Regions from separate parts of the Photobacterium sp. DA100 genome, predicted to be linked through region 2. Evidence: riboswitches for the same ligand, from Rfam matches in the RefSeq annotation. Region 2 holds a riboswitch; each other region holds the start of a gene.
The links. Region 2 has a riboswitch for thiamine pyrophosphate ahead of thiC (phosphomethylpyrimidine synthase ThiC). Riboswitches for the same ligand answer to the same signal wherever they lie in the genome.
Positions count from the first base shown of each region.

Region 1: it holds a riboswitch for thiamine pyrophosphate, as region 2 does, so the genes downstream of both, thiD (bifunctional hydroxymethylpyrimidine kinase/phosphomethylpyrimidine kinase) here and thiC (phosphomethylpyrimidine synthase ThiC) in region 2, are expected to answer to the same signal.
Region 3: it holds a riboswitch for thiamine pyrophosphate, as region 2 does, so the genes downstream of both, thiB (thiamine ABC transporter substrate binding subunit) here and thiC (phosphomethylpyrimidine synthase ThiC) in region 2, are expected to answer to the same signal.

Region 1 covers NZ_CP119424.1:763,559-773,366, forward strand. The annotation lists gene PTW35_RS21135 (ABC transporter substrate-binding protein) at 1-242, opposite strand, end outside; gene PTW35_RS21140 (ABC transporter permease) at 287-1,129, opposite strand; gene PTW35_RS21145 (ABC transporter ATP-binding protein) at 1,116-1,883, opposite strand; gene thiD (bifunctional hydroxymethylpyrimidine kinase/phosphomethylpyrimidine kinase) at 1,904-2,731, opposite strand; TPP riboswitch at 2,794-2,890, opposite strand; gene PTW35_RS21155 (PhnA domain-containing protein) at 3,079-3,651, opposite strand; gene PTW35_RS21160 (hypothetical protein) at 3,908-4,396, shown strand; gene PTW35_RS21165 (serine protease) at 4,604-5,827, shown strand; gene PTW35_RS21170 (cytosine deaminase) at 5,874-7,160, opposite strand; gene codB (cytosine permease) at 7,172-8,413, opposite strand; gene PTW35_RS21180 (response regulator transcription factor) at 9,219-9,808, shown strand, end outside.
Region 2 covers NZ_CP119423.1:36,260-46,067, forward strand. The annotation lists gene PTW35_RS00180 (voltage-gated chloride channel family protein) at 1-597, shown strand, start outside; TPP riboswitch at 708-805, shown strand; gene thiC (phosphomethylpyrimidine synthase ThiC) at 921-2,843, shown strand; gene thiE (thiamine phosphate synthase) at 2,843-4,072, shown strand; gene moeB (molybdopterin-synthase adenylyltransferase MoeB) at 4,083-4,844, shown strand; gene thiS (sulfur carrier protein ThiS) at 4,852-5,070, shown strand; gene PTW35_RS00205 (thiazole synthase) at 5,071-5,841, shown strand; gene thiH (2-iminoacetate synthase ThiH) at 5,852-6,964, shown strand; gene PTW35_RS00215 (aminopeptidase P family protein) at 7,118-8,905, opposite strand; gene PTW35_RS00220 (LysR substrate-binding domain-containing protein) at 9,061-9,808, opposite strand, start outside.
Region 3 covers NZ_CP119423.1:3,449,811-3,459,618, reverse strand. The annotation lists gene rapA (RNA polymerase-associated protein RapA) at 1-1,900, opposite strand, end outside; gene PTW35_RS15695 (PhoH family protein) at 2,247-3,623, shown strand; gene thiQ (thiamine ABC transporter ATP-binding protein) at 3,694-4,413, opposite strand; gene thiP (thiamine/thiamine pyrophosphate ABC transporter permease ThiP) at 4,413-5,978, opposite strand; gene thiB (thiamine ABC transporter substrate binding subunit) at 6,016-6,996, opposite strand; TPP riboswitch at 7,106-7,233, opposite strand; gene PTW35_RS15675 (DUF547 domain-containing protein) at 7,322-8,104, opposite strand; gene leuD (3-isopropylmalate dehydratase small subunit) at 8,271-8,873, opposite strand; gene leuC (3-isopropylmalate dehydratase large subunit) at 8,890-9,808, opposite strand, start outside.

The sequences.
Region 1 (9,808 bases), on a different replicon from region 2:
CCTGCGGCCACCAGCTTATCTGGCACACTTGGATCCGCTGGTTCTTGAATTTGAACCTGCAAACCCTGTTCAGCAAACCACCCCTTTTCTTGAGCAAGAATAATCGGGCCGTGGTTTGGGTTGACGAACCAGTCCAGCATGAGAGTGACTTTTTCTTGTGCCGACGTGCTGAAGGATGCCAACATCAGTGCTGCGGCAGCAATAAGATGCGGTTTACCCGCGGTGAAGAAAGTGGTTTTCATTTTATTTCCTTGTTGTTGAGCGAAAAAAGCATTCCGTTAATAAACTATTGGCTCTGCCATGGAATGGCTTTCTTTAATAAAAAGTCGGTGATGAAGTAGAGGCTGATGGAGAAAAAGGCCAAGATAAACAATGCGGCAAACATTTCATCGACAAACATCCTCGCATTGGCTTGGAGCATGAGGTAGCCCAGCCCTTCACTTGAGCCGACCCATTCGCCGATGACTGCCCCAATGGGGGCAACGACAACCGCAACCCGTACCCCTGAAGCTAAAGCAGGCAGGGCTGCGGGCAGGCGGATTTGCCATAGCTGTTGCCAGCGGGTAGCCCCCATGGTCGTTGCTAAGTCAAGGTAACCTTTGGGGGTATGGCGAAGCCCGTCATAGCAGCAGGTGGTGACGGGGAAAAAGATGATCAAAGCTGCCATGACAACTTTTGATGCCATGCCGTATCCAAGCCACAGCATGAGAATGGGCGCAATAGCGAATACCGGAATTGCTTGGCTGGTGATCAATACTGGCAGGAGCCAGCGGCGCAAAGGTTCGAATAGCAGCATTTGCAGGGCGAAGAATAGCCCCATTGCCAAACCAAGGAGAAGGCCAAACAAGACTTCAGTCCCAGTGACAAGCGTGTGATGCCAGAGCACATCGGCACGTTCGACCAGCTTGGACAGCACAGCGACAGGACCAGGCAAGATAAAGGGGGGGAGGTCAAACACAATTACACCGGTTTGCCACAACCCCAAGATGATCGCAAAGCTGGTGACAAAGCGTGCTGTTGGATGAGACAGCAAGGTGTTTTTGCCCTTACGCGATCCTCGCTTAACCGCTTGTTGTTCTAGCAAGGGGTTTGACAGCTTTGACGTTAGTGTTGGCTCAGGCATAGTCATTCTCTAGCTCGTTGATAATTCCCTGCTGGTGGGCGGCAAGTTCACCATCAAATAGCCTTGGTGGGGAACAAGCCGGTACCGGTAAGGCCCGAACCGAAGCCGGTGAGCCTGCCATCATATAGATATGGTGCCCAAGACGAAGTGCCTCTTGCGGATCATGGGTTATCAACAAGACAGTTTTCCCAGCAAGCAGGCTCGCTGACAGTGACTGTAATTTATGGCGGGTTACGGCATCGAGTGCTGAAAAGGGCTCATCCATCAATACCAAGGGCTTGTCTTGCATTAAGGTACGGGCTAAAGCAACGCGCTGGCGCATTCCTCCGGAGAGCTGGTTAGGCATTGCCTCGGCTTTGTCGGCCAGCCCCACGGCATCGAGCAATGCCATGGCTTTAGGTTTATTGGCTTCCTGAACAGAACCAAATCGGGTACTTAAGCACACATTGCTGATGACATTGAGCCATGGCAGCAGCAGATCTTGTTGTGCCATATAGGCAATATTGCCAGCCAGCGGCAGATCATTGCTGGTGGTTATTGAGCCGCTCCAGGCAACATTTTCCTCAAGAAGCCCTGCTAGGTGGCGAAGCAGAGTAGTCTTCCCACAACCACTTTTACCGAGCAGGCAGGTCCATTGTCCAGCCGGAAGCTTAATATCTAGCTGGTTGAACAGGGGAGAATGGCCATCATTGTACCTGAGTGTTAACTGCTCGATACCGACTGTCATTCCCTTGGTCTGAGTCGTCAGAGTCTTATTCATCGTGTGTGCTGTTTCCATGCTTACTCGGGCTTGAAATGGCCGGCAAAGAAATGGTTCACCGGGCCATGACCAGCGCCAATCTGAAGAGCATCAGCATTTTCTATTGCTTTGGTAATGTAGGCCTTGGCATGCCTTACCGCTTGTTCTAGCGGGTAGCCCTGTGCAAGAAAAGAAGCGGTAGCCGCAGACAGGGTACAGCCTGTGCCGTGCGTATTGCGGGTCGCGATTCGCGGCGTACTCATGCGCACGACGTCATTTTCGAGGATCAATAAATCAGTACTGGAGGCGTCATTTTCCAAGTGGCCACCTTTGAGCAGAATCGAACGGGAACCGATTGCTCGTAAAGCAGAGATCATGTCAGCCATTTGATGTTCATTCTGTGGGAGGTCGGCTCCAATCAGCGCAGCAGCCTCAGGAAGATTTGGGGTGATCACATCGGCAAGCGGAAGCAGTTCGGACTTAAGCGTAGAGATGGCATCTTGCTCAAGCAGCAAGTCGCCGCTTGTTGCCACCATAACGGGGTCAATCACCAAAAACCTTGGTTGGTATTGGCGTAGCTTTGTCGCCACCATACGAATAATATTCGCATCACTTAACATGCCAATTTTTACTGCTTTAATGTCTAGATCGGTAAAGACTGCATCAAGCTGTTGCTCTACAAAAGCAGGATCAATGGCTAGGATACCGGAAACACCTTGGGTGTTCTGCGCTGTCAGGGCGGTGATTACCGAGCAGGCGTAACCGCCTGTCGCCGAGATTGCTTTGATATCGGCTTGGATACCGGCTCCACCGCCGCTGTCAGAGCCTGCAATAGTAAGGGTGATCGGAGTATTTGATGAAATTGGCATAGCTACCTCTAACTTTAGACGCAAGGTAGCCGTTGCCATCGCCCCTGGGCCGGGGACGGAATAGGACAGTTCAGCTAGTTCCCTACGCCATTATTAAATGGATCAGGTTCAACGGGTCCCACTACGTGGTCTCAGCGCTTGGCTCCCCGACTAACGGACAAATTTTGTCTACTCGGTCAAAAACAAATATTGACCTTTTAAAATATATTTCTGGCGCATGTGCCTGAAGATGCGAGTAATCTAAACATGTTTTTTACCATAGAGCAAACATGTAAGGAATAAAATGAGGAAGTGATGACGAAAAACAGGAGGGGAGACAGGCAGCCATGAGGTGGCTGCCCATTCAATTACATTTTTTTGCAGTATGCTGCGATGATAACCATGTTAGTACCTGCGGCTTTGCCTGTAATATGCAGTGGGTTATCTGTCAGGCGGATACCACGTACAGCTGTACCTTGTTTGATCACAAGGTTAGATCCTTTAACTGGCAGGTCTTTGATGATCGTTACGTTGTCACCAGCCTCGAGAGCAGTGCCGTTTACATCAACAGTTTTAATCGCATTTAGTTCAGCGAGTGCGATGCCTTTTTCTGCCCATTCGATCATGTCTTCTTCCATGTACATCATATCTAGCAGGTCTTGTGCCCAAGTTTCAGAAGACAGACGTTTAAGTAGGCGGTAAGCCATAACCTGTACCGCTGGCTCCTGGCTCCACATGCTGTCGTTTAGGCAACGCCAGTGGTTCTGATCCAGTGTTTCTGCGTCTTCGATTTCTGTACGGCAAGTACCGCATACCATCACACAGCTACCTGCGGTTTGGTCAGGAGAAGCAGGTACTTCGTAAACGCTCAGACTGTCTTCTGAACCACATAGTTCACACTTAGCGCCAGCGCGCTCTTTAACGATAGATTCAATGCTCATAGGAATATTCCAAGGAAGTGTAATGGTGTTCCTTACCCATACGGGTAATTGTTCGGTTTATTATGCCATTTAATTCTGAGAAGAAAAGGAATGAAGATCAAGATCACAATACTCTCATCTATTTACGGACAAAAAACAGCCGAATTAAAAAGTTAAGTAAAAATAATGCAACAAAATTGTAGGGTGTAATGTTGAAATGAGACTAAGATCTAAGAGCCTATCCAAGTAGTTATAGATAGAACAATAGGAAGCAGTTATGAAAAAGGCATTGTTTTTGTTTTCAGCTTTAGCACTGACTGGATGTGATGATGAGGATGTGGTTAATACGCTTACAGGTAAAGCCGAAGTGTTTGCCGTCACCGGAGCTGAAATTGCGGGAGCGCAAGGGTATACCAGTATTGAAAGCATCGAAAATACGTACCCGATCACTTTACCCGATGAGTTTCCCGCTGGCTCGGAAGCCGATTTGGATAACAAGCTGGGAACGTTAGGTATAGATATAGATGATACTGACTGTGGTGTTATAGATACAAGTGGAGATGTTTGCTTTGGCGCGGGGAGCAATACAGTTTGCGTACCGGATGAAGTGACAAAGCTCGGCATCAAACTCTATACCATTGATATGGGTGAAGTCAGGCGTGCATATGATAATGGGTTTTATCCTAAATTGGCCGCTGACTTTTTAGGTGATACCTACGCAAATTTTGATATTGAGCGAGTAAGCTGTGCAAGCATAGGTATGTAGTTTCCAGTTAGTTCTTAACAAGCAAAGTGAGCTAACCTCAGGCTCGCTTTGCTTTTTTTGTGGCTGTGTAATAAAAAGAATGATTATGTTTCATCCTGATCGCTCTATATCATTAGCTGCCTCGCAATTCGTTATCCCCACAGGTTTTGTATTTGTTTGATTTGTTATTTTTGATAAATAGCTATGGGATTGAATTGGTGGCAGATAATGAAAAGAATATGGCTTGGTGGACTTGCTAGTTTATTGATGAGTATTCCAGTAATAGGATACGGTACAGATATTGAAAGTTATGTTGTTGGCGGTACACCCGTCAGGCCGAAGGATGATTTGACATGGATGGCCTCATTAAGAAATACAACAGCTGACACTTCGCATTTCTGTGGCGGGAGCATAGTCAGCGAAAGATGGGTGCTAACAGCTGCTCACTGTGTGGTTCAGGGAGATATGGGAAGTGAATATACAGTGCCACCAAATAAATTAGCAGTGATGGTTGGCACTCTGGGCAGTGAAGTGACTGATCCATCCGATTTATATCAAGTTAGCCACGTAGTCGTACATCCTGATTATTCGCCTTATGCTGTAATTAGTATTTCCGTTGATGATGAAGGAAAAGAATTAAAAGAGGCCGTTAAATTAGCGCTGGATAATGATGTTGCATTACTTCGGGTTAATCGCTCTTTTCCATTTCCCAGGGTCAGTCCGGTTAAGCTGGCGAATGGTCAAACTGCCCAGAGATTAGAGTCTAAATTAAGTGGAGAATGGAATGAAAAAAGTCGACCAGAGAATGTAATGGTTGCTGGTTGGGGATCCACGAAGAGTGATGGGACAGGAATCTCTGACACCTTAATGTATGCTGATTTATCTTATCTGCCTATAGCTGACTGCTTTAATTTGCTGGAAAGAGGAAATGATGCACATTACGTTATTGATAGCCCAACAAACTTAACCAAAGTATGTGCTTTGCCACCTGATGTCTTGTTCGACCAAACTGGTGCCCCCCTAAACTATGGCCCTGATTCCTGTAAAGGCGATAGTGGCGGCCCCTTGGTGGCAAAGAACTCCGACGGCGATTGGGTTCAACTTGGCATCGTAAGTGGCGGGCCTGTAGGCAGCCCACTTTGCGGAGCGTATTTACGACCTGGGTTTTACGCTCGAGTAGGGAACTACTTCGAGTGGATTGAAAACATTGTGGGTACTATTCCTGAGGCGCCAGTAACTAATCCCGACTTTATTGAAGAAGGCAATAATGAAGGTGAGGGCGGGAGTGGTGCTGAGCCCGGTGATGGAAAAACGGATGAAGGTTGTGACCCTAACGTTTCAGGCATCAGCCCGAATAACTGCGCTCTCGTCGCTGGTGGTGGGGGAGCAGTGAATATTTTCAGTCTTGTCTGTCTGTTGATATTGCTTTGTTGCAAAAAGCGGCACGACTGAGATTTAGTCCAAATGAATCAGCCACCCCAAAGGGTGGCTGATTTCGTTAGCGGCAGAATGTTACTGGCTCTTTCCCTTCTGCTAACTGGATATGTGTGACGGCGGGTTGGGTTTCTGCAATCACCTTGCCGCCACGTACTGAGTAGCGGACAGGGACTTGACGTCGTACTGCATCAAAACCACTTTCAGCTGGAAGGATAAGCAGATTACCCGGCTTACCCAGTTCGATACCGTAACGGTTTTGGATGTTCAGGGTGTGAGCAGAATTTGTGCTAATCAGGTCCAGAGATTGATTGATTTGATCGTAGCCCATTACTTGGCATACATGCAGCCCCATGTGCAGAACTTGCATCATATTGGCTGTACCAAGTGGGTACCATGGATCAAAAACATCATCATGCCCAAAACAGACGTTGATTTCAGATGCCAGCATCTCTTTTACACGGGTGACACCGCGCCGCTTAGGATAGTCATCAAAACGGCCCTGTAGGTGGATGTTCACCAATGGGTTAGCTACGAAGCTGATCCCCGACATCTTCAGCAGACGGAACAGGCGTGAGGCATAAGCACCGTTGTATGAGTGCATCGCCGTCGTGTGGCTAGCAGTGACTTTGTCACCCATTTCAAATTTATGGGCAAGTGCCGCCAGAGTTTCCACGAAGCGTGATTGCTCATCATCGATTTCATCGCAGTGAACGTCGATGAGGCGATCATATTTGCGTGCCAGCTCGAATACATAATGAAGCGACTCTATACCGTACTCACGGGTAAATTCGAAGTGTGGTATTGCGCCAATGACATCGGCACCCAGTTTGACTGCCTCTTCCAGAAGCTCTTTGCCGTTAGGGTAGGATAGGATACCTTCTTGTGGAAATGCCACGATTTGGATATCTACCCATTCTTTCATCTCTTCTCGAACTTCCAGCATCGCTTTTAGGGCGATTAGAGTTGGGTCTGATACATCGACATGGGTACGGACATGCTGAACACCATTGGCGATTTGCCATTTCAGGGTCTGTTTGGCGCGCGCCTTCACATCTTCGATGGAGAGCATCGACTTACGCTCGGCCCAGCGCTCAATTCCTTCGAACAGAGTTCCTGAAATATTCCAGTTAGGCTCCCCGGCAGTTTGAGTGGTGTCAAGGTGAATATGAGGTTCACAGAAAGGTGGTACCGCCATACCGCCTTCACCATCAATAACAGTGCCTGAAAAGTCAATTTGCTCCTCAACTGGCTTGATTGAGTGGAATTTACCTTCATTAATCAGAATCTGATGCAGGCCATCCTTGCCTTTGATAGTGACGTTTTTTATTAGCATATTTGAGGTTTGCATCTTAGTTGTCCTTACGCGTTACTTGCACAGGCTGTGGGTTCGCGATTTAGCACCGGGTTAAGAATAAGGTAACTGATAGCGCCACCTAGTACCGCATTGATTGGTACGACGCCAGGCAAGAAGTGACCGGCAGCAACACCAACCGCAACACCAATAATTGCGGCCCAGTTAACTGTTTTGAATTCGGCATTTGCGAAATCTTTGTAACGATGACGGTTTTTCAAGAAATCTGCAATGATAATGCCGCCAATTGGAGGAATCGCCGCCGATAAGAAGGTTAACCAGCCTACGAAGTTATTGTACAGCCATAGCGCACATAGTGTACCGATTAAACCGTTTGCCATCGAAAGATACTTGCTTGGCAACCCCGTCACGTTTGAGAAGCCTAGGCCAGAAGCGTAAAGGGCATTGTCATTGGTAGTCCAAATATTCAGGCCAAGAACAATGATAGCGGGAATTAACAACCCTTGCGCAATCATTACTTCAGAAATATCGGACTGACCGGTTGCAGCAGCACCCGCCGCGCCAAAGATGAACATTAGCGAGTTACCGATAAAGAAGGCAATCATGGTGACCATGACGGCACCCATAGGTTTTTTGCCGAAGCGGACAAAGTCGGCTGTTAATGTACCTGCCGAAACGAATGAGCCGACAACGAGTGCAAGGGCCGTTGAGAATTCGATTGGGTTTTCAGGAGTAATGGCCTTGAGTCCGTCGACTCCTCCTGTACTGCCTACCGCCTCAAGAACCGAGTATCCGCCCAGCAATGCGATGGCAGGTACTGCTATCGCGGATAAAACCATCAAAGCGGAGATCCCAAAATATACTGTGGCCGTCATCAGCAAGCCAGAAACTAAAATCAGGATATTGGTATCAATGCCAGTGGCTTTTTGAACCGGAATCGCGAACATGGCGACACCAACGCCAAACCAACCGACCTGTGTACCGCCAAGCAGCAAAGATGGGAGCCATGAGCCTTTAGAACCAAAAGAGAATCGAGCAAGAAGATGAGTAGAGAGGCCAGATGAGGCGCCGATGTAGCCGAGGAAAGAAGTGTAGATACCGAGGATGAGGTTACCAATAAGAACAGCGAGGAAGAAGTCATCAAAGGAGAGTCCGGTTCCTAGGGTTCCTCCTGTCCACATACTCGCTGAAAAGAAGGTTAAACCCAGCATTACCATGGTAAGTGAAACCACCCCTTTACGTGCCGATTTTGGCACAGGGCCAAGACTGTAGTTGTTGTCGCCTGCCATTGAAACACCTCAAACGTCTTAAAATAATTGTACTGATTTATAGTTAAACGGCGCGTATTTTAGTGAATAAAAAACTGCTGTCAAATGGGTTTTGTTGATATTTTTGCTTTTATTGTTCAGTCCCAAATAATGTTATTGTAATTCAGCTGTTTATCTTTATTGGTATGGTTGTCTGTAAAAAAAAGAAAACGTTTTTATGGTGATTGTGCGAGTTTTAAATTGCCATAGGTGTATATAGATAAGGAATCTATATCCTACTTCGTGATTATGTCGATTATGTTTAAAGGTGGTGATATGAAAACGATTTCTTTTCGTGTTTTTTGCTCTTTCTGGTCCGGGGCTAAAGATGAATACTCCTTTTTCTATGCTTTTGGTTGTAAAAATGGCGCCTATGTGGTGCTTTTGTGTCGTAGTGGTTATTTTTGGTTGTTTGTTTTGTGGTTTTGAGCCGGTTTCAGGGGAGGGAACTTAAGGTGGTGGCGTGGGAGGAATATTAAGAACTAGGCTGTGGATAACTTTATTATCCACAAAACTTGTGAGTAACTCTGTGGGAAATGGTTGGGGGCTAATAGCCATGCTGGCTTCAGTAAAGTCAAGCCTTAGTTTCATGAAAATAATCTAAAAACTTAATGAAAAATAAAGGTTTTTGACGTAGCTCAATTTTGCTTCCCTCTGCTAAATATCAGGCTGATGGACGTTATGGCTGCGCGCATTTGCTGCGAGTGCCACAATCTTCTTGATTGAGTTGCATATAGATATGATAATGCTGATTGAATGATAATGATTTTGATTAGTGTGGATTTTTGTGTCTAAAATTCTCGTTGTAGATGATGATATTGTTCTTTGTGAACTGCTTCAGGAAGTTCTTGAAGACGAAGGGTATGAAGTCCACTGTGCTCATTGTGGCAAAACTGGCCTTGCTTATTTAGAGCAGCTGCCGGTTGATCTCGTTCTTCTCGATGTTATGCTTCCGTATATTGATGGCATGCAACTCGCGCGCAGGATATGCCAGCGTTTTGCGACACCAATAATTATGTTAACGGCATTAGGTGACGAAGCATCATTACTGGATGGCCTACAAGCTGGTGCTGATCATTATATGGCGAAGCCATTTAAAGTACCTGAATTGCTGGCTAGAATTAAAGCCACAATGCGTCGGGTTGGATTAGAAAAGCAGAGAAGCAGTAATTGCACCGCAGAAGTTGAGATTACTGAGCAACTAAGGCGAATACCTTTAACTGATACAGAAAGTGATTTGTTGGAGTATCTTGTTCGCCATAACGGTATTGTTGTTTCTAAGGCTGAATTACAAAAAGCCGTACTTAAGAAAGAATTGAGTCCATTTGACCGCAATCTTGACATGCATATAAGCAACATTCGTCGCAAAATAGTTCA
Region 2 (9,808 bases):
AAAGCGACACTCAAAAACCCGTACCTGATAGTAGTTGTTGGTGGCTTGATTGTTATAGCGGCCGTGCAGCTGATCGGTAACTATGATTATATCGGTTTGGGGGTTTACTCGAGCAGGGAGGGAGGTGTCAGTATCTTAACGGCCTTTCAGGAGGGGGGAGCAGAGTGGTACAGCTGGCTACTCAAGTTGCTGCTAACGGCGATTACCCTAGCTGCCGGTTATAAGGGCGGGGAGGTCACACCGCTGTTCTTTGTCGGAGCAACATTGGGCAATACCATGGCATGGGTGCTGGGTGCACCGGTTGATTTGTTTGCTGCATTAGGCTTTCTAGCTGTATTTGCAGCTGCGACCAACACGCCGTTGGCCTGTACCATCATGGGCATCGAGTTATTTGGTGCCGAGCACATGCTGTATTTCGCCATTGCCTGTTATACCGCTTACTACTTCAGCGGACACACCGGGATCTACTCTTCGCAGCGAGTGGCGGTACCTAAGCTGTTTGATTTGGAGGGGGCACCCAAGATCACCCATAAACTGGGTGAGTTGAGGGAAACCCATTCTTCTTTGCTGAAGACACTTGTGAAGCGTTTCAAATAAATTTGTCGTGCTAAACGGAGTTATGCAAAAGTAGCAAGGCTTTTGCCTTTTAAGTATTAATTTTTGGGGTTCTGCCTTGCCGAGGCGGAACCCCTTTCATATACTGCAAATTCAACTTGTCGGAGTGCCACTTGGCTGAGACCGCATTGCGGGATCCGTAGAACCTGATCAGGCTAATACCTGCGAAGGGAACAAGAGAGACCATCTGTATCACTGTATTCACAGTGGCTGTTTCAGACGACACTATACAGCCTACGTATAGCCTCTTGTTTACGCACCCATCCGCCAAGCAACTTCCCTGTTATGGACCAAAGGAAATTGCTATGTCGAATCGCAAACAAGCGAGACTGGACGCGAAACAATTTATCGACTCATTGACCACCCAGGCTTACCCGAACTCCCGGAAAGTCTATGTCACCGGGAGCCGCGAAGATATCCGCGTGCCAATGCGTGAGATTGCCCTGGCCGATAGCTTGGTCGGTGGAACCAGAGAAGCCCCTGTTTTTGAAACTAATGAACCGGTACGGGTCTATGATACCTCCGGTTTCTATACCGATCCTGAGCAGCCTGCAAATATCTACACTGGCCTGCCTAAGCTTCGTGAAGGCTGGATCGAGGAACGGGGGGACACCGAGTTGTTGGGCGAGCTGAGTTCTCAGTTTTCCAAAGAACGCCTGGCCGATGACACCCTTGATGAACTGAGGTTTGAGCAACAGGCGCGCATTCGCCGTGCCAAGCCAGGCAAAAATGTCACCCAGCTGCATTATGCACGCCAGGGGATCATCACTCCTGAGATGGAGTTTATTGCCATTCGTGAAAACATGGGCCGCGCGAAATACCGTGATGAGGTACTAAACCAGCAGCACCCGGGCATGGCGTTTGGTGCCAACCTGCCAAAAGAAATCACCCCTGAATTTGTCCGCCAAGAAGTCGCTGAAGGCCGGGCAATTATCCCATCGAATATCAATCACCCTGAAACTGAGCCGATGATCATCGGCCGTAACTTCCTGGTCAAGGTCAACGCCAATATCGGTAACTCGTCTGTCAGTTCGTCGATTGAAGAGGAAGTGGAGAAGTTGGTGTGGTCGACCCGTTGGGGGGGCGATACCGTCATGGATCTCTCGACCGGTCGTAACATTCACGAAACCCGAGAATGGATCATCCGCAACAGCCCGGTGCCGATCGGCACGGTGCCTATGTATCAGGCTCTGGAAAAGGTCAACGGTATTGCTGAGAACCTCAACTGGGAGGTCTTTCGAGATACCTTGCTCGAGCAAGCTGAGCAGGGCGTGGATTATTTCACTATTCATGCCGGCGTGCTGCTGCGTTATGTCCCGATGACGGCGAAAAGGGTTACCGGCATTGTCTCGCGCGGTGGCTCTATAATGGCTAAGTGGTGTCTGGCCCATCACAAGGAAAGTTTCCTGTATGAGCATTTCCGGGAGATCTGTGAAATCTGTGCCCAGTATGATATCGCCTTGTCACTGGGAGATGGCCTGCGTCCTGGATCGGTGGCTGATGCCAATGATGAAGCGCAGTTCAGCGAGCTGCGTACCTTGGGTGAGCTGACCAAAGTTGCCTGGGAATATGATGTTCAGGTGATGATCGAAGGGCCGGGGCATGTACCGATGCACATGATCAAAGAGAACATGGAAGAGCAGCTCAAGCACTGCCATGAAGCACCGTTTTATACCTTGGGGCCTCTGACGACCGATATTGCACCGGGCTATGACCATATTACCTCCGGCATTGGTGCAGCCATGATAGGTTGGTATGGCTGTGCCATGCTGTGTTATGTCACACCAAAAGAACATTTGGGCCTACCGAATAAAGAAGATGTAAAGGTGGGGCTGATCACGTACAAGCTGTGTGCCCATGCGGCAGACTTAGCAAAAGGACACCCCGGTGCTCAAGTGCGCGATAACGCCTTGTCGAAGGCTCGCTTTGAGTTCCGCTGGGAAGATCAATTTAACCTGGCTTTAGATCCTGAAACGGCTCGAGCCTACCATGATGAAACCCTCCCTCAGGAATCCGGCAAGATCGCCCATTTCTGCTCGATGTGCGGACCGAAATTCTGTTCGATGAAGATCTCGCAAGAAGTCCGTGACTACGCGAGCGGGCTGGAGAAAGCCGGTGATTTGGCCGTGCGGATGTTGGATGACCCCCTTGAGGGCATGCAGCAAAAAGCCGATGAGTTCCGGGCCAAGGGGAGTGAGTTATATCACCCAATCAAAGAGGAAAGTTAATGAACGCGTTGTGTTTACCCGATCACTTGGCGCCATTACTGATGCATATCGAGCCGTTGTTGGCAGCGGCTGATAAATACCAGCTTGGTGAAGCCGTCAGTATGGAGTGGAGCGGATCGGAGGTGGTAGACATTCACCTTGAAGGTGAAACCTTCTCGGTGGCGTTTAATCCGTCTGAAAGTGTGGCGAAGGGGTTGGAAGTGCGTGATCAGTGGCTCGCCCCTTATCCGACCTTGGCAGAGATGCAGCACGAGGTCGCAAAGAATCCAGCTTTGGTGGTTTGCGGTCTGCCGACAGATCGAGGCTGTGTCGATATCTGGCACCATCTCGGAGAAGCGCGTGGCGTATATTGCCACCATGCCGGGGCCAGTGAGCCGCAACGAGCCATGCTGCTGGCTGCGCTGGCATTGGACTACCCGCTGGAAGATGCGGTCACGCTATCGCGTGCCCATGCCCGTGGTTACCTTGAAAGCCATGCTGATGGCTATGGCGAAACCGGATGGCCGATGGTGCGCGCCTTGTTTCCGCGCCCGCTGACGGCCAATCATCCTGAATGCAATGAGCTGGGCTGGGCCAGCAAAGAAGTGGCGGTGGCACCGTTTGCGACCGTAGAACGCGATAAGCTGGCGTTGTATCCGGTGGTCGATACCGCAGAGTGGGTTACTCGTTTGCTGGAGCTGGGGGTGAAGACGACCCAGCTTAGGATCAAAGATCCGTTTGAGCCCACTTTACCGGCGCAGATCAGCACTATCGTTGAGGCAGGTAAGCAGCATAATGCCCAGGTGTTTGTAAATGACTACTGGCAGTTGGCCATTGCTCACCAAGCTTATGGTGTTCACCTTGGGCAGGAAGATCTGGAAACGGCTGATCTGGCGGCGATCCAGCAAGCAGGACTGCGGCTAGGTCTCTCGACCCATGGCTACTACGAAATCCTGCGTGCCGCGGAGTTTGCCCCAAGCTATATCGCACTGGGTCATATCTTCCCGACAACCACTAAGGATATGCCATCAAAACCGCAGGGGCTTAACCGCTTGGCGCTTTATCAGAAGCTGATAGGTGACGCGTTCCCAACTGTGGCGATTGGCGGCATTGACTTGACCCGTGCCGAGCGTGTCTGGCGTACCGGGGTCAGCAGTGTGGCAGTTGTCCGCGCTGTCACCCAAGCCGACGACCCGGCGCAGGCTGTCACGGCATTTGGCGATATCTTAGTGCGTAACGCGGCCGAGTAGGAAGGCAACTATGCTCAGTGATCAGGAATTTCTCCGTTATAACCGTCAGATCATGCTGCCGCAGATCGGCGAATCTGGCCAGCAGTCACTGTCCGACGCCCAAGTTTTGCTGGTTGGTGCTGGCGGTTTGGGATCGGCTGCGGCTTTGTATCTTGCAGGTGCAGGAGTTGGCAACTTGGTGATTGCCGATGATGACACTGTCGATAGCTCCAACCTTCAGCGCCAGGTGGTCTATCGCGATAGCGATCAGGGCAAAGCCAAGGCACCGATGGCAGCGGAGCAGTTGCAGGCGTTAAATCCGCATATCCGTATCCGGGCGGTGAAAGCCCGGCTGGCTGATCAGCGGTTGGCGATGGAGGTATCGCTGGCTGACGTGGTGCTCGATTGCTCTGATAACTTAGCAACGCGATACGCCGTCAATCACGCCTGCTTCAAGGCCAATAAGCCCTTGATATCGGGAGCGGCGATCCGCTGGCAGGGGCAGTTGATGGTTTTTGATTTCCGGCAGGGAAAAGGACCTTGCTATCACTGCTTGTTTCCGCGCCAGGCTGGGACGATTGATGAACCACAGAACTGCAGCAATTCCGGGATCGCCGGGCCGGTGGTCGGCACGGTCGGCAATTTGCAGGCATTGGAAACCATTAAATTATTGACCGGTGCTGGCGAGGTGGGCTTTGGCACGCTGCGCCAGTTCGATGGTCTGACGATGGGCTGGCAAGCCTTTCAATTACCAACAGATAGAGCGTGCCCGGTTTGCGGCACGGGAGAATAGAACCATTATGACGACAGCGACGCTGATCCAGGTACGGGTCAATGATAAATCAGTCGAGGTTCCAGAAGGCCAGTCTCTCAGCGCATTGTTGACGCAGCTGGAGATGCCGCTGCAGGCCACGGCCGTAGCCTTGAACGAAGATATTGTCGCCCGCAGTGAGTGGGAAACAACATTACTAAGCGCCGGCGATCGCATCGCCTTGTTCCAAGCGATTGCAGGAGGATAAATGCTAACTATCGCTGATAAGACGTTCTCGTCACGCCTGTTTACCGGTACCGGTAAGTATGCCAACCGCCACACCATGGCTGAATCAATCATCGCTTCGGGCTCCGAGTTAGTGACCATGGCCCTTAAGCGCGTGGATATCGAAAACCGTGATGATGATATCCTGGCGCCGCTAATTGAGGCTGGGGTAAACCTGCTACCCAATACTTCTGGTGCTAAGAATGCCAAGGAGGCAGTGTTTGCGGCCAAGCTGGCTCGAGAAGCGCTGGGTACCAACTGGTTGAAATTGGAAATTCACCCGGACCCGAAGTACTTGATGCCAGATCCGATCGAGACGTTGGCGGCGGCGGAAGAGTTGGTCCGTGAAGGATTCATCGTGTTGCCATATTGTCACGCTGATCCTGTTTTATGTAAGCGCCTGGAAGAGGTGGGTTGTGCGGCGGTGATGCCGCTGGGTGCACCGATTGGCTCCAACAAGGGGTTGGCTTCGCGCGATTTCCTCGAAATCATCATCGATCAGGCCAAGGTACCGGTGATTGTCGATGCCGGTATTGGTGCGCCATCTCATGCCGCTGAGGCTATGGAGATGGGGGCGGATGCAGTGCTGGTAAATACGGCAATTGCAGCGGCAGCCGATCCTGTTGTGATGGGGCGTGCCTTCAAGCTGGCGGTAGAAGGTGGTCGTATGGCTTATGAGGCGGGTTTGGCGGGAACGGTCAACCATGCTATTGCCTCCAGTCCGCTAACGGCGTTCTTGGATCAGCCAGCTTAAGGAGCTTGCGATGAGTTTCGTTGATGAGTGGAAGCAGCTGGAATGGGATGATATCCGGATGTCCATCTATGGCAAGACGGCGGTGGATGTCGAGCGGGCGCTGCGCAAGCCCAAGCGTGATCTGGAGGATTTCAAAGCCTTGATCTCACCGGCGGCAGAGCCTTATCTCGAGCAGATGGCGCAGCAGTCGGCAGCATTGACCCGTAAGCGCTTCGGCCATACGGTGTCGTTTTATATCCCGCTATACCTGTCCAATTTGTGTGCCAATGCGTGTACCTACTGTGGGTTCTCGATGGAAAACCGCATCAAGCGTCGCACTTTGGATATGGCTGAGATTGAGCGCGAGTGCGAGGCGATCAAGGCCAAGCAGTTCGACAGCATTTTGCTGGTGACCGGTGAGCATGAGCGCAAGGTCGGGATGGAATATTTCCGTGCAGCACTGCCGGCAATCAAATCCCATTTCAGTTATCTGGCAATGGAAGTTCAGCCGCTGGAGCAGGATGAGTATGCTGAGCTGAAGACCCTCGGCCTGGACGCGGTCATGGTCTACCAGGAAACCTATTGTGCACCGACTTATGCCCAGCATCACTTGCGCGGCAACAAGATGGACTTTGAATACCGGCTGGAAACGCCGGATCGTCTGGCCAAGGCTGGCATCGACAAGATTGGTATTGGGGCACTGATTGGTCTCGAGGAGTGGCGTACCGATAGCTTCTTTGTTGCCGCACATCTGGATTACCTGGAACGAACCTACTGGCAGACCCGTTATTCGATCTCTTTCCCGCGACTGCGTCCTTGCGAGGGGGGACTGCAGCCCAAATCGGTGATGAATGACCGCCAGCTGGTACAGCTGATCTGTGCCTACCGCCTGCTTAATCCTGAAGTAGAGCTATCGCTGTCGACCCGTGAATCGGCGCAGTTCCGTGATAATGTGCTGCCCTTGGGGATCACCACGATGTCGGCAGAGTCCAAGACCCAGCCGGGCGGCTATGCCGATGATGTGCCAGAGCTCGAGCAGTTTGCGATCAGCGATGAGCGCCCGGCTGCCGAAGTGGCCTCGGCAGTTAAGCAACGTGGTTTTGAAGTGGTGTGGAAGGACTGGCACCACGCCTATTCGGGTTAACAGACCGTAGTTATTTGGCGCTAAACCGTTAAATACTTTACTGCAGGGTATAAATAACAAAACGCCCGCACAGCATCCCTGTGCGGGCGTTTTCTTTATATTGTTGGCATTGCAGCAGTTGGTGCTATGCGACCAACAGCAGTTAACTGACTATCACCGTGCTAGCGGGGCGGTTGCCTGCTCAAGCCAAGCTAGATCATCACCTTGCAGCGAAGGGCTCAGTACGTCGAATACGGTTTGATGGTAGTTGTTAAGCCAGTTTAGCTCGGCGTCTGTCATCAGAGACAAGTCAACCAGGCGACGGTCGATAGGCGCGCGGGTCAGTGACTCGAAGCCCATTACTGTCATGTCGCCGGCGGTTTCGACTTCGACAACCAGCTCTAGGTTTTCGATACGGATCCCGAAGGCATCTGCACGGTAGTAACCCGGTTCGTTCGACAACACCATACCCGGCAGCAGGGCGGTAGGGTTGTGCACTTTGGCAATGCGCTGCGGACCTTCGTGAACACTCAGGAAGTGGCCGACGCCATGGCCGGTACCGTGATCGTAATCGAAGCCGTGGGCCCAAAGATGCTGGCGGGCAAGGGCATCAAGCTGTGAGCCGGTGGTGCCTTTCGGGAAACGGGCAGAGGCCAGGCCAATATGGCCTTTAAGCACCAAGGTGAAGGTCTTTTTCACTTCATCGCCCGGCTCGCCGATGGCGATGGTTCGGGTGATGTCGGTAGTACCGTCCGGGTACTGGCCGCCTGAATCCACCAGGTAGACGTTGTCCATTTCCAGCACGCTAGGCTCTGGCTGGTTATTGTGGTTGTAGTGGCACATCGCCGCATTGCCGGCAGCGGCCGAAATGGTATCGAAGCTGACATCGGTGCAGCTACTGTCTTCGCTGCGGAACTGCCACAGCTTGTCCGACAGGGTTCCTTCGTCGAGCAAGTTGCCCTGGGCAACTTGGCTATCGACCCAAGCCAGGAATTTGCTCACGGCCACGCCGTCGCGGATATGGCAGGCCTTCATGCCGGCAATTTCTGTCGGGTTCTTGGCGGCTTTCGGTAGCAGGCAAGGGTCGGCAGCCTCTAGCAACGTGGCCTTGGCATCGCGCAGGGTTTGGCTGGCCCAGGCATTGCTGGTGGCTGGGTCAACCAATACGGTTTTGCCCGAAAGTTGCTTGAGGCCTGCTTCCAGCGCATCTGGCGCGTGGACGCGGACACCTGTGCCAACATGGTCGGCAAAGCCTTCTGGCAGGCGGCTTGGGTCAATGTAGAAATCCACGCTTTGATCGGCATGAAGCAGTGCGGTGGAGAGCAGTACTGGCAGGCTCGGCACATCGCTGCCGCGGATGTTGAGTAGCCAGGCAATACTGTCAAGTTGGGTCAGCAGTACAGCATCGGCTTTCTGCTTGGTGAGCTCGGCGGCAATTTGCTCGCGCTTGTCGCTGCTGCATTGGCCGACGAAGTCCAGTCCCATCAGTTTGGCCTGCGACAGCGTCGCCGCTGGGCGATCTGACCACAGTTGCTCGATTGGGTTGTCGCTAATGCTGACGAGTTCCAATTCACCGGCTACTTGCTCTTGGGTACGAGTTAGCCACGCGGCACTGTGGAGGCGCGGGTCGATAGCGATTTTGCTGTTGGCCGCGAGGTTGTCCAATGCCCACTGGACCGGCGGCTCGTCAATCAGATGGCGGTATTCGTAAACGTCGCCCGGTACCTGCTTGCGGACCTGAACGACATAGCGGCCGTCGACGAACATCGCCGCCTTGTCGCGGGCAATCACTGCCATACCAGCAGAGCCGGTAAAGCCGGTCGCCCAGTGCAGGCGCTCGTTGTGGGCCGGGATATATTCGCCCAGATATTCATCTTCGTGCGGGATCAAAAGGGCGTCGAGCTGGTGGGCTTCCAGCCATTGGCGGATCTGCGCAACGCGCTGCGAGATAACTGCTTGCATGGGTGTCTTTTTCCTTTCACTGAGTCACCGTCCGTGTGACGGCTAAGAGGCCAGCCTGAATAACGAACACGCCTTGCCATTTGCATTCATGGTGAGGCCGTGTTGGCTGTTCAGGCTGATCTTCCTAAATTAGCGCTTTTGCGTAATAGCTGCAATTAGCTAACAGACAAATCACGGCAGCGCGAGGTGATAATTTGCCGTAACCAGCTATGGCCAGGGTCTTTTTCTTGATGTTGATGCCAGAACAAGGTGTAGGCCATAGGAGGAAGTGCTGACGGTAGCGGTAATACCGCCAAGTCCAGCTGGGCGCTGATGTAGTCGGCAAAGTGGCTCGGGGCGGTGAACACCAGATCGGTGTGGGTACACAGGCTGGCGGCACTGTTGAAGTCCGGAACATACATGGCGATATCCCGCTGCAGCCCGCGTTCGGCCAATTTGTAGTCGAGCAGCCAGCGATCATCATTGCCGCAGCGTACCTGGATATGTCGCTGCCGGAGGTAGCAGTCCTCATCCCATGGTTGCGACAGGATAGGGTGGCCCTGACGTACCAGGCAGCACTGGGTATCGCGGCACAGCTCGGTAAACACAATTCCTTTCGGCGGCATCAGGGTCAGCATCGCATCTTTGGGGTTGAGATCCTTGCCGGTGATCCCGAAGTCCACTTCGCCGTTGGTCAGCTTGTCGAAGGTGTTCGACTCCCAGGCCTGGGTATCGAGGATGATATTCGGGCCTTCGGCAAAAATATCCCCGAGGAACTGCGGCAAGAACAAGGGGTAGGCACTTTCGACCAGCGCCATGCGGAAGTGGCGGTCACTGGTGTGGGGCTCGAAACTGGCCGGGGCGGTTAGGTGCTCGATATCCCTAAGCAGTTGTTCGAGCATGGGCGTCAAGGCCATGGCGCGC
Region 3 (9,808 bases), 460 kb from region 2:
CATTAAGACCTTCGTTGTACCAGCGGGCCAGTAGGGCTTGCGAGGTGCCCTGTAGGTGCGGCACATGAATTTCGATATCACGCTTCTGGCCAATACGGTCAAGACGGCCGATGCGCTGTTCAAGCAGATCCGGGTTGTTCGGTAGATCGAACATCACCAACTGGTTGGCGAACTGGAAGTTGCGGCCTTCCGAGCCAATCTCAGAACACAGTAGTACCTGGGCACCGTCTTCTTCCTGGGCGAAGTAGGCGGCAGCCTTGTCGCGCTCGATGATCGACATGCCTTCGTGGAACACGGTGGCACGGATCCCCTCGCGCTCACGCAGAGCTTGCTCGAGGATCAGGGCTGTTTGGGCGCGAGAGCAGATCACCAGCACTTTTTCCTGGCGGTTGGCTTTGAGCATATCCAGCAGCCAGTTTACGCGTGGGTCGAAATGCCACCAGGTTGCGGAGTCACCTTCGAACTCCTGGTAGATATCTTCTGGGTACAGCAGCTTGAAGGCCTTTTGCTCCACGCTCATTTTGCCGCCCATCATACCGGCTACGCGCATGGCGGTTTGGTACTGCGATGGCAAGTCCAGCGGATACATGTTGAGGTGGCGCTGCGGGAAGCCCTTGATAGCGGCGCGGGTGTTTCGGAACAGTACGCGACCGGTACCGTGGCGGTCCATCAAGTTGTCGATCAGTTCGTGGCGAACGGTCTGCTGTTGCTCTGGGTCGAGATTATCGGCTTCGATAATGCGCAGCATCGGTTCGATATCTTGCTCCGGCAGCAACTCCACCAGGGTATTCTTGGCGTCGTTGTCGAGCTTCTCGCCAGACAGCAGGCGGGATACCGCATCGGCGACCGGGGCATACTGGCGTTCTTCTTCGACGAAGGCGTCGTAGTCGTAGAAACGGTCCGGGTCGAGCAGGCGCAGGCGGGCAAAGTGGCTCTCGTGGCCCAATTGTTCTGGGGTTGCCGTCAGCAGCAGCACGCCCGGCGCCTTTTCGGCCAGCTCCTCTACCACCTGGTATTGGCGGCTCGGCTTGTCTTCGCTCCACTCAAGGTGGTGGGCTTCATCGACCACCAGCAGATCCCAGTCGGCATCCAGCGCTTGCTCGAAGCGGCGGCGGCTTTTGCGCAGGAAGTCCAGCGAGCACAGCACGTACTGGGCGGTATCGAACGGGTTGGCTGAATCGGCAAAGGCTTCGACGCAGCGCTCTTCGTCGAAAATTGAGAAGTGCAGGTTGAAGCGGCGCATCATTTCGACCAGCCACTGGTGCTGCAGGGTCTCAGGTACCAGGATCAAGATACGCTCGGCCCGGCCCGACAGCACCTGCTGGTGGATGATCATCCCGGCCTCGATAGTTTTACCCAGGCCGACTTCATCGGCCAGCAGTACGCGCGGCGCATAGCGGCGGCCGACTTCATGGGCGATGTAAAGCTGGTGGGGGATCAGGCCGGCACGCATACCGCACAGGCCACGCAACGGGCTCTTGTGTTGCTCGTACTGGTTCTTGAGCGCGCGATAGCGCAACGCAAAGCGATCCATCCGGTCAATCTGGCCGGCGAACAGTTTGTCCTGCGGCTTGTTGAAGCGGATTTGGTTGCTGAGGAAAATCTCACGCAGGGCGACATTCTCTTCGCCGGTATCGGTACGGGTACCGATGTAGGTAAAGACGCCGCCGGTTTCGTCGACCTGCTCGACATTGAGCGACCAGCCGTCATGGCTTTCAACCACATCACCGACATTGAACATTACACGGGTCACGGGGGCATCATTGCGCGCATAAAGTCGGTTCTCTTCACTGGCTGAGAACATCAGAGTCACGGTTCTGGCATCGACAGCCACGACCGTACCTAGACCCAGATCACTTTCAGTATCACTGATCCAACGTTGGCCCAAAGCAAATGGCATAGTGGTTAAAACCTTCTAATTATTTGAAATTAAGGAAAATGCTAAGCCGATGCACCAGCATTTATGAACTACACTCAAAGTAATACCGTACTAGATGGTATCTACCAGCTGCCGCTGGCAGCGAGTATCGGTATATAAGTGTAAGCCAGAATCCGCACCGGTAAAAAGGGGAGTAATGTTACTGCAAGCCGTGAGCAAGGTCACGGTCATTGTGACAAGAAAGTACCAAACTGTAACTGTCACATTTTTTTAATTATCTCCGGTCTTAAATAGTATTACCCCCGTTTGGCGGGCACAGGAAATACCCTGGTGGAGCACCCACCGTTTTGTTACCAAGGAGGTACCTATGGATGAAGCTGGCAGGAAAGTTTTCGTTCTAGACACCAATATTCTGCTTCATGAGCCCCTCGCAGTTTATTCCTTCAAAGAGCATGATGTTGTTATTCCGATGACGGTGCTCGAAGAACTCGATCGCATCAAGGACAGTAAGCGGGATGTCTCCCGTGATGCCCGGGTTGCCATCCGCACCCTGGAAGATATCTTCCATGACGCCACCCCCGAGCAAATCGCCGAGGGTATTCCTCTTAGCCCACAAGGTGGCGAGCTTGGCAAGGTTGCCATTTTTGCCGATTACGAAGTCACCGAAACGGTCCACGCCTTTGCCGACAAGGCAGGGGATAACCGTATCCTCAATGGCGTACTGTTTCTCCAGGCCCACTACGCCCCGCGAGAAGTGGTACTGATCACCAAAGACATCAATATGCGGCTGCGTGCCAAAGGGGCCGGGGTCTGTTTTGTCGACGACTATCGCACCGACCAGCTGATTGATGATGTCAAAATGCTGACCAAGGGGTTCTACCAGTTCAGTGGCAACTTCTGGGAGCGGGTCGGTGAATGCTATTCGGAGAAGAAGGGACGCTCGACCGTGCATACTCTGCCAGCGGAGTTGTTCGAGGCGCCATTTATCAACCAATATCTGATTGACGAGGACAGTGACTTTGCCGGTCGGGTCCAATCGATTGATGCTGGAACCCTGACCTTGAAAGATATCGGCCACGAGCGGATGCTAAGCCGCCAGGCCTGGGGGATCCACCCGAAAAACATCTACCAGGGCATGGCGCTGGATGCTTTGATGGACCCGAAAATTGACCTGGTGATCCTAACGGGTCCTGCCGGGTGTGGTAAAACCATTCTGGCCATGGCAGCGGCGTTGGAGCAAGTGATAGAAAAAGGGATGTATGACAAGATCATCGTGACCCGTAATACCCCGGAAATAGCAGAGTCCATTGGTTACCTACCGGGTACTGAGGAAGAGAAAATGATGCCATGGCTGGCGGCGGTCACCGATACCATGGAGGCTTTGCACAAACACGATGTGTGTACCGATGGCTCGATGAAGTACATTTACGACAAGGCCAATATTCAATTTAAATCGATTAACTTTATGCGCGGACGTTCCATCCAGAATGCATTTGTATTACTGGATGAGTGTCAGAATCTCACCGCCTCCCAGATCAAAACCATCATCACTCGCTGCGGGGAGGGCACCAAGCTGGTTTGTTCCGGTAACCTGGCCCAGATTGACTCCAGTTACCTGTCTCCTGTTACGTCGGGCTTGACCTATATCGTCGAGCGTTTCAAGAATTTTGAGGGCAGTGCCAATATCTATCTCAATGGCGTTGTCCGCAGCCGGTTGGCTGAGTTCGCCGAGGAAAACCTGTAGTACCTGCAGGTCTTATCTGTAACCTATTAGCAAAAGCGAGCCATCTGGCTCGCTTTTCCGTTCATGCCCCTCAGTGGCCGAGGTAATGTACCAGGGCAGGATCGCTGGGGGCGGCCAAAACGTCCCGGCACGGACCAAACACCTTCACCCGCCCCTGGTAGATAAAGGCGCACCTGTCGGCAATTTTCAGGGCATCCTCTGGGCTATGGGTGACCATCAGCACGGTCGTTCCCTGCTCCCGGGCCAGTTTGCTGACCAGCTCCAGCATTTCCTTGCGCAGTGCCGGATCCAGGGCCGAGAACGGCTCATCAAGCAGCAGTAGAGGGCGCTGGCGGATCAGGCAGCGTGCCAAGGCCACCCGCTGGCGCTGGCCGCCGGAGAGTTGCTCCGGCAGGCGGTCAAGGTAGCCCTGGAGCCCAACTTTCGCCGCGGCGACCACCACTTGCTCTTTCTGTTCGTTGCTGAGCTTGAGGGCCGGGTTCAAGCCGAGGCCGATATTTTCATACACACTCAGGTGGGGGAACAGGTTGTGCTCCTGAAACAAGATTGAGAGCGGCCGCTGGGCCGGGTGCTGCTGGACGATAGGCTGGCCGTTGACCGTCAGCGTGCCGCTGTCGGGGGCGAGGAAGCCTGCCACCATGGCAAGCAGGGTACTTTTACCGGCACCGCTCGGGCCGAGCAGGGCGACAATATCTCCGGCCTCTACGCTGAGGTCGAAACATAGCTGGGTAGATTGGCCGGGTTGCTTGGGGTGATGGAAGCAATGTTGTAGGCGCTGCAAAATTAACATCATGGAGTCCGGATGATCAGTTTTTCAACCAAGGAGAAGAGACCGAGGCTAAGGGTGAGCAGGATCAGGGCAGCCACGGCGGCGGCGTCCATCTGGTAGCTGCCGAGTAACTGGAACAAATACAGTGGCAGGGTCTGGAAATCCTGGCTGCCAAACAGCGCGATTGCGCCCAAGTCACCGAGTGACAGGACAAAGCCGATCGCCAGAGACTGGGCAAATGGCTTTTTCAAGGCCCGCCATTCCACCAGCTTGAGCCGCGATAGCCCGGCCATCCCGAGGCTTTGGCACAAGGGATCATATTGCTGGGCAACGTGGAGCATGGGCTGGCTGAGGGTTTTGAGTACATACGGCAGCGCCATCAGGGCATTGACTGCGATGACAACCCAGAAAGCGACGGCAAACGCATCGGTGAACTGGCGCAGCAGCAGGAAGATCCCGGTACTCAGGACCAGCCCCGGCGTGACCAGGATAATGGTGCCGATCAGATCCAGGCCATCAGCCTGCCAGCGCTGGTGGCGAAGCCGCCATTGCCTGCTGGTCAGAAGGATTGCCACCCCGCCAACCACTGCCAAAAGACAAGCCAGACTGGCGATCCGCAGTGAGTTGAATACTGCCTGCCACAGCCCGGGGCTGCGCAGCGAGGTGAGGGTTTGGCTGTTGAACCCGGCAAGGATGACCGCAATCAGCGGGGGGAGTACCAGCAGCAGGGCCAACCCGATCCAGCCCCAGTCCCAGCAGCGGCTGGCCAGACTGTCAAACTGGCTCTGGCGCCGGCTTGTGATGGATTGGCTCGAGGTCGCCAGCGGCTTGGCAAAGCGCTGGCTCAATAGCACCAGGCTGCAACACAGCAGCATCTGCCACAGGGCGAGAATCGCACCGCCGGCCAGGTCGAAGTCGTAGCGCAGGGCCTGGTAGATAGCCAGCTCAATCGTGGTTGCCTTGGGGCCGCCGCCCAGTGCCATGATGACCGCAAAGCTGGTAAAGCACAGCATAAAGATCAGGCTGACGACATGGGGAAGTTGCTGGCGCAGTCGTGGCCAGGCAACGAAGCGGAAGGTCTGCCAGCTCGACATACCGAGATGGGTGGCCAATTGGTGCTGCTCAAAGGGGATCCCCTCGAGGCTTTGGACAAACAGCCGTGCTGCCAGAGGGAGGTTGAGGAAAACATGGGCCAACAAGATCCCCTGCAGGCCGTAGAGTGAAAAGCTGCCCTGCCAGCCCAGCATTGCCAGTACCCCGGTTAGCACACCGTTGTTGCCGTAGATCGCCAGCAGGCCGAATACCGCGACCAGTACCGGCAGCACCAGGGTCATGGCAAAGATCCGCATCAGCAAGGCTTTGCCGGGAAATTGCCGGCGTGACAGGGCATAGGCAACCGGGATCGCCGGCAGCGTGCTCAGTAGGGTTGAAAGCAGGGCCTGGGTAAAGGAGAAACCGGTAATATGGCGTAGGTAGGGATCGTGCCATAGCGAGGCAATGTCGAGAGCACTGGCCTCATTGACCAGGGCACCAAGGGCGCTGATCACCAGGCACAGGATAAGCCCGGCGGTGACAAGGCCGGGCATCAGTTGGGTATTGCGTGTGTTCAAAAGTGAGTGCCTGCTACTTGGTCAGAGCCTGTTGCCACTCGCGTACCCAGTTCCTGCGTTGCTTGGCAACCTCCTCGGCAGAAAACTCCAGGGCCTTGCCCGGTAGGGTGAGAACCTTGAACTCGGCTGGCTGGGCGACATCCGTTACCGGATACATCCAGTTGCCCGTCGGGATCACGGATTGGAACTCCGGGGTCAGGATAAAGGCAAGAAACTCGTCGGCCAGCGTCTGGTTAGGGCTGGTTTTGAGTTTGGCCGCCACTTCCACTTGCATGTAATGGCCCTCGCTGAAGTCGGCTGCCTGGTATTTATCGTCCTGCTCGGCAATCAGGTGATAGGCAGGCGAGGTGGTGTAAGAGAGCACCATATCTGACTCGCCCTTGAGGAACATGCTGTAGGCCTCAGACCAGCCCTTGGTAACCGTGACTGTTTTCTTGGCCAGCTGCTGCCAGGCTTGCGGTGCCTGGTCGCCGTAGACTGACTTCACCCACAGCATCAGGCCCTGGCCCGGCGTCGAGGTGCGCGGATCTTGGTAGATGATAGTCAGATCATCACGGCTGACCAGCTCATCCAAGCTTTTCGGCGGGTTGTCCAGTTTGGTGCGGTCATAGACAAAGGCAAAGTAACCATAGTCGTAAGGCACGAAGGTGGTATCGCTCCAGCCGTTTGGCAGGGTGAGTTTACTGGTGTCCACTTGGTGCTCGGCCAGCAGGCCCGTTTTCTTGGCCTCGGCAATCAGGTTGTTATCGAGCCCAAGCAATACATCGGCTTTGGTGCGCTTGCCTTCGAGGCGGATACGGTTGAGGATCGACACCCCGTCATCCAGGGCGACAAATTCCAGGTTGCATTCGCACTGTGCCTCGAACGCTTGCTCGATGGCTGGTCCCGGCCCCCAGTCAGAGGCGAAAGAGCTGTAGGTGTAAACCGTAAGGGTATTGTCCGCAGCCAGTGCTGGCATGGCGGCTAAAGTAACAAGTGGGAGTATTTTTTTCACTATGCGCTCCTGATGCTCTTGCGTCCGGCAAGAGGAAAAATAATCGTACGAGCGGCACAGGGTTGAGCCGCAGGCTGGCGTCATGCCAACCCGGCGGGATAAGAAGGCTTACCGTATCGAACTCAATTCCTACGCCAGTACTAACTGGATCAGGTTCTGTGGGTCTTGCCGCGGCAATCTCAGCAGCTTGCTCTGATAGCGCAGTGCTACCAGACAAGCGCTCCCCAATGAGAACGCTTGTTATTGTAATGTGCCGGGCTACGGGTTGCCAGCAGGAACGTATGATTATGCTGGCTTAGGCATGGAGAGCGGTTGGGGTGGCCGGTTACCTGAGCTCATTGAGCGACCAATCGTAGTCATAGCTGACATTGCCAAGGCTGATTGGCGTACCTTGACGATACTGGTTGATGTGTTTCTGTAGCTGGGCCTGACTACCGAAATCGCTGCCGTACCAGTCATAAATCGAAGAGAGCTTGGTTTTGCCGCCCTGCGTATTGACGCCCTTGCGGCTGTTGATAAAGCGGGTGGCCGCCTTGTCCAGCAAGCGCTCGCGGTTGCTGGCCGTAAATACCTCCGGTTGGAGATCCGGACACCCCAGGCTGGCGCAGTTGACCGCATAATGGATACGCGGGTCGCGCCAGATCGGGCGCAATATGCGGTGCTCGATATCATTGAGGGATAGGGTTTTGCCGTTGATGGTAAGCACTTGCTGATCCCACGGTCCGAAACTGAAAAAACCGCCCAGTTTGGTGATGGATGACACGGGGTAGCTATCGAGGATCAGTTTGACCGTCTGGGCATTGTAGAGGTTGACCCAATAGGCAAACTGCTCGTGGCGGCTCAGTTGGCGTGGATCAAGCCTCGTCAGGTCGCGCAGGTAGCGATCCAGCTCATACTTGTCGCTGTCGGTCACCTGGTTATAGCGAAACAGGGTTTGGTTGGGCTGGACAACCAAATACTTATCGAGCAGGCGCTGCCAGCGGCTGTGGTCGACCGTTTGCGAGTCGGTAGTGGCGTATTGCTGCCAGTAGGGCCAGAGATCGGCTTTGGGAGCGGCGAAGGCGCAGGCCGATAAGATGAGAAGCAGCAGGCTGACAAAAAAGCGCATAGGATATCCTCGGTTATTTCACCCAAGTTAATACAAATTACCTGGGTATCACTAGCTTAGACGACCTGGTGTGAGGGGAGTTTATTGCAAAAAGAAAAAAATACGCCCCAGCCATAATGAACTGGGGCATTTGTGTTTTCAGTATTTGGCGAAAACAGTAATGGCGTTACGCCAAGAACGCAGGGATCTTACTTTCGTACTCGGCAATCTTGTCTTCGTGCTGCAAGGTCAGGCCGATGTTGTCCAAACCATTCAACAGGCAGTGGCGGCGGAATTCGTCAATCTCGAAGCTGTACTGCTTGCCGTTGGCCGTGACCTGCATAGCCTCCAAGTCTACCGTGATCTCCGCGCCTTCGTTGGCCTCGACGTACTGGAAGATCTCATCGACTTCTTGTTCGGTCAGGCGAACCGGTACCATTTGGTTGTTGATCGAGTTGCCGTAGAAGATATCGGCAAAGCTTGGCGCGATCATCACCTGGATACCGTAATCGGCCAGTGCCCACGGGGCGTGTTCACGCGACGAGCCACAGCCGAAGTTTTCGCGTGCCAGCAAGATGCTGGCACCTTGGTAGCGCGGCGCATTCATCACAAATTCTGGGTTAGGCTGCTCGCCGGCATCGTCGAGGAAGCGCCAGTCATGGAACAGGTGCTTGCCAAAACCAGTGCGCGTCACTTTCTGCAGAAACTGCTTAGGGATGATGGCATCGGTATCGACGTTGGCGGCATCCAAGGGAACGACCAAGCCGGTGTGTTGTTTAAATCCTGTCATTGTCTCGTTCCTTCTCTTAAGCCGTTTCTGCAACGTTTTCTAGTTCGCGGATATCCACAAAGTGGCCGGCACACGCCGCCGCTGCCGCCATGGCGGGACTCACCAGGTGGGTACGACCATCACGGCCCTGGCGGCCCTCGAAGTTACGGTTACTGGTTGAGGCGCAGCGCTCGCCCGGGCCTAGGCGGTCGTTGTTCATGGCTAGGCACATTGAACAACCCGGCAGGCGCCATTCAAAACCGGCTTCGATGAAGATCTTGTCCAGGCCTTCCTTTTCAGCCTGGGCTTTCACCTGCTCCGAGCCAGGAACGACCAATGCCTGTACGTTGGCGGCGACTTTGCGGCCTTTGGCAATTGCCGCGGCGGCACGCATGTCCTCGATACGCGAGTTGGTACAAGAGCCGATGAATACTTTGTCGATAGCAAAGTCAGACAGCTTCTTGCCGGCTTCCAAGCCCATGTAAGCCAATGCTTTCTCTGCAGATGCTTGCTCGACCGGATCGGCAAAGTCAGTTGGTGCAGGGATAGGTTGGTCCACGGCAATTACCTGGCCTGGGTTAGTGCCCCAGGTGACCTGCGGCTTGATGTCTTTGGCCTCTAGGGTAACCACGGTGTCGAACTGGGCATCGTCGTCAGTTTTCAGGGTCTTCCAGTATTCGATAGCTGCTTCTAGATCGTCACCCGCCGGTGAGAACTTGCGATCTTTGATGTAATCGAAAGTGGTTTGGTCTGGGGCGATAAGGCCGGCTTTGGCGCCTAGCTCGATAGCCATGTTGCAGACCGTCATACGGCCTTCCATGGTCAGATCGGTAATGGCTTCGCCGCAGAACTCCACCACGTGGCCGGTACCGCCGGCTGCCGTGGTCTTGCCGATGATTGCCAATACGATGTCTTTGGCGGTAATGCCTTCAGCGACCTTGCCTTTGACTTCGATT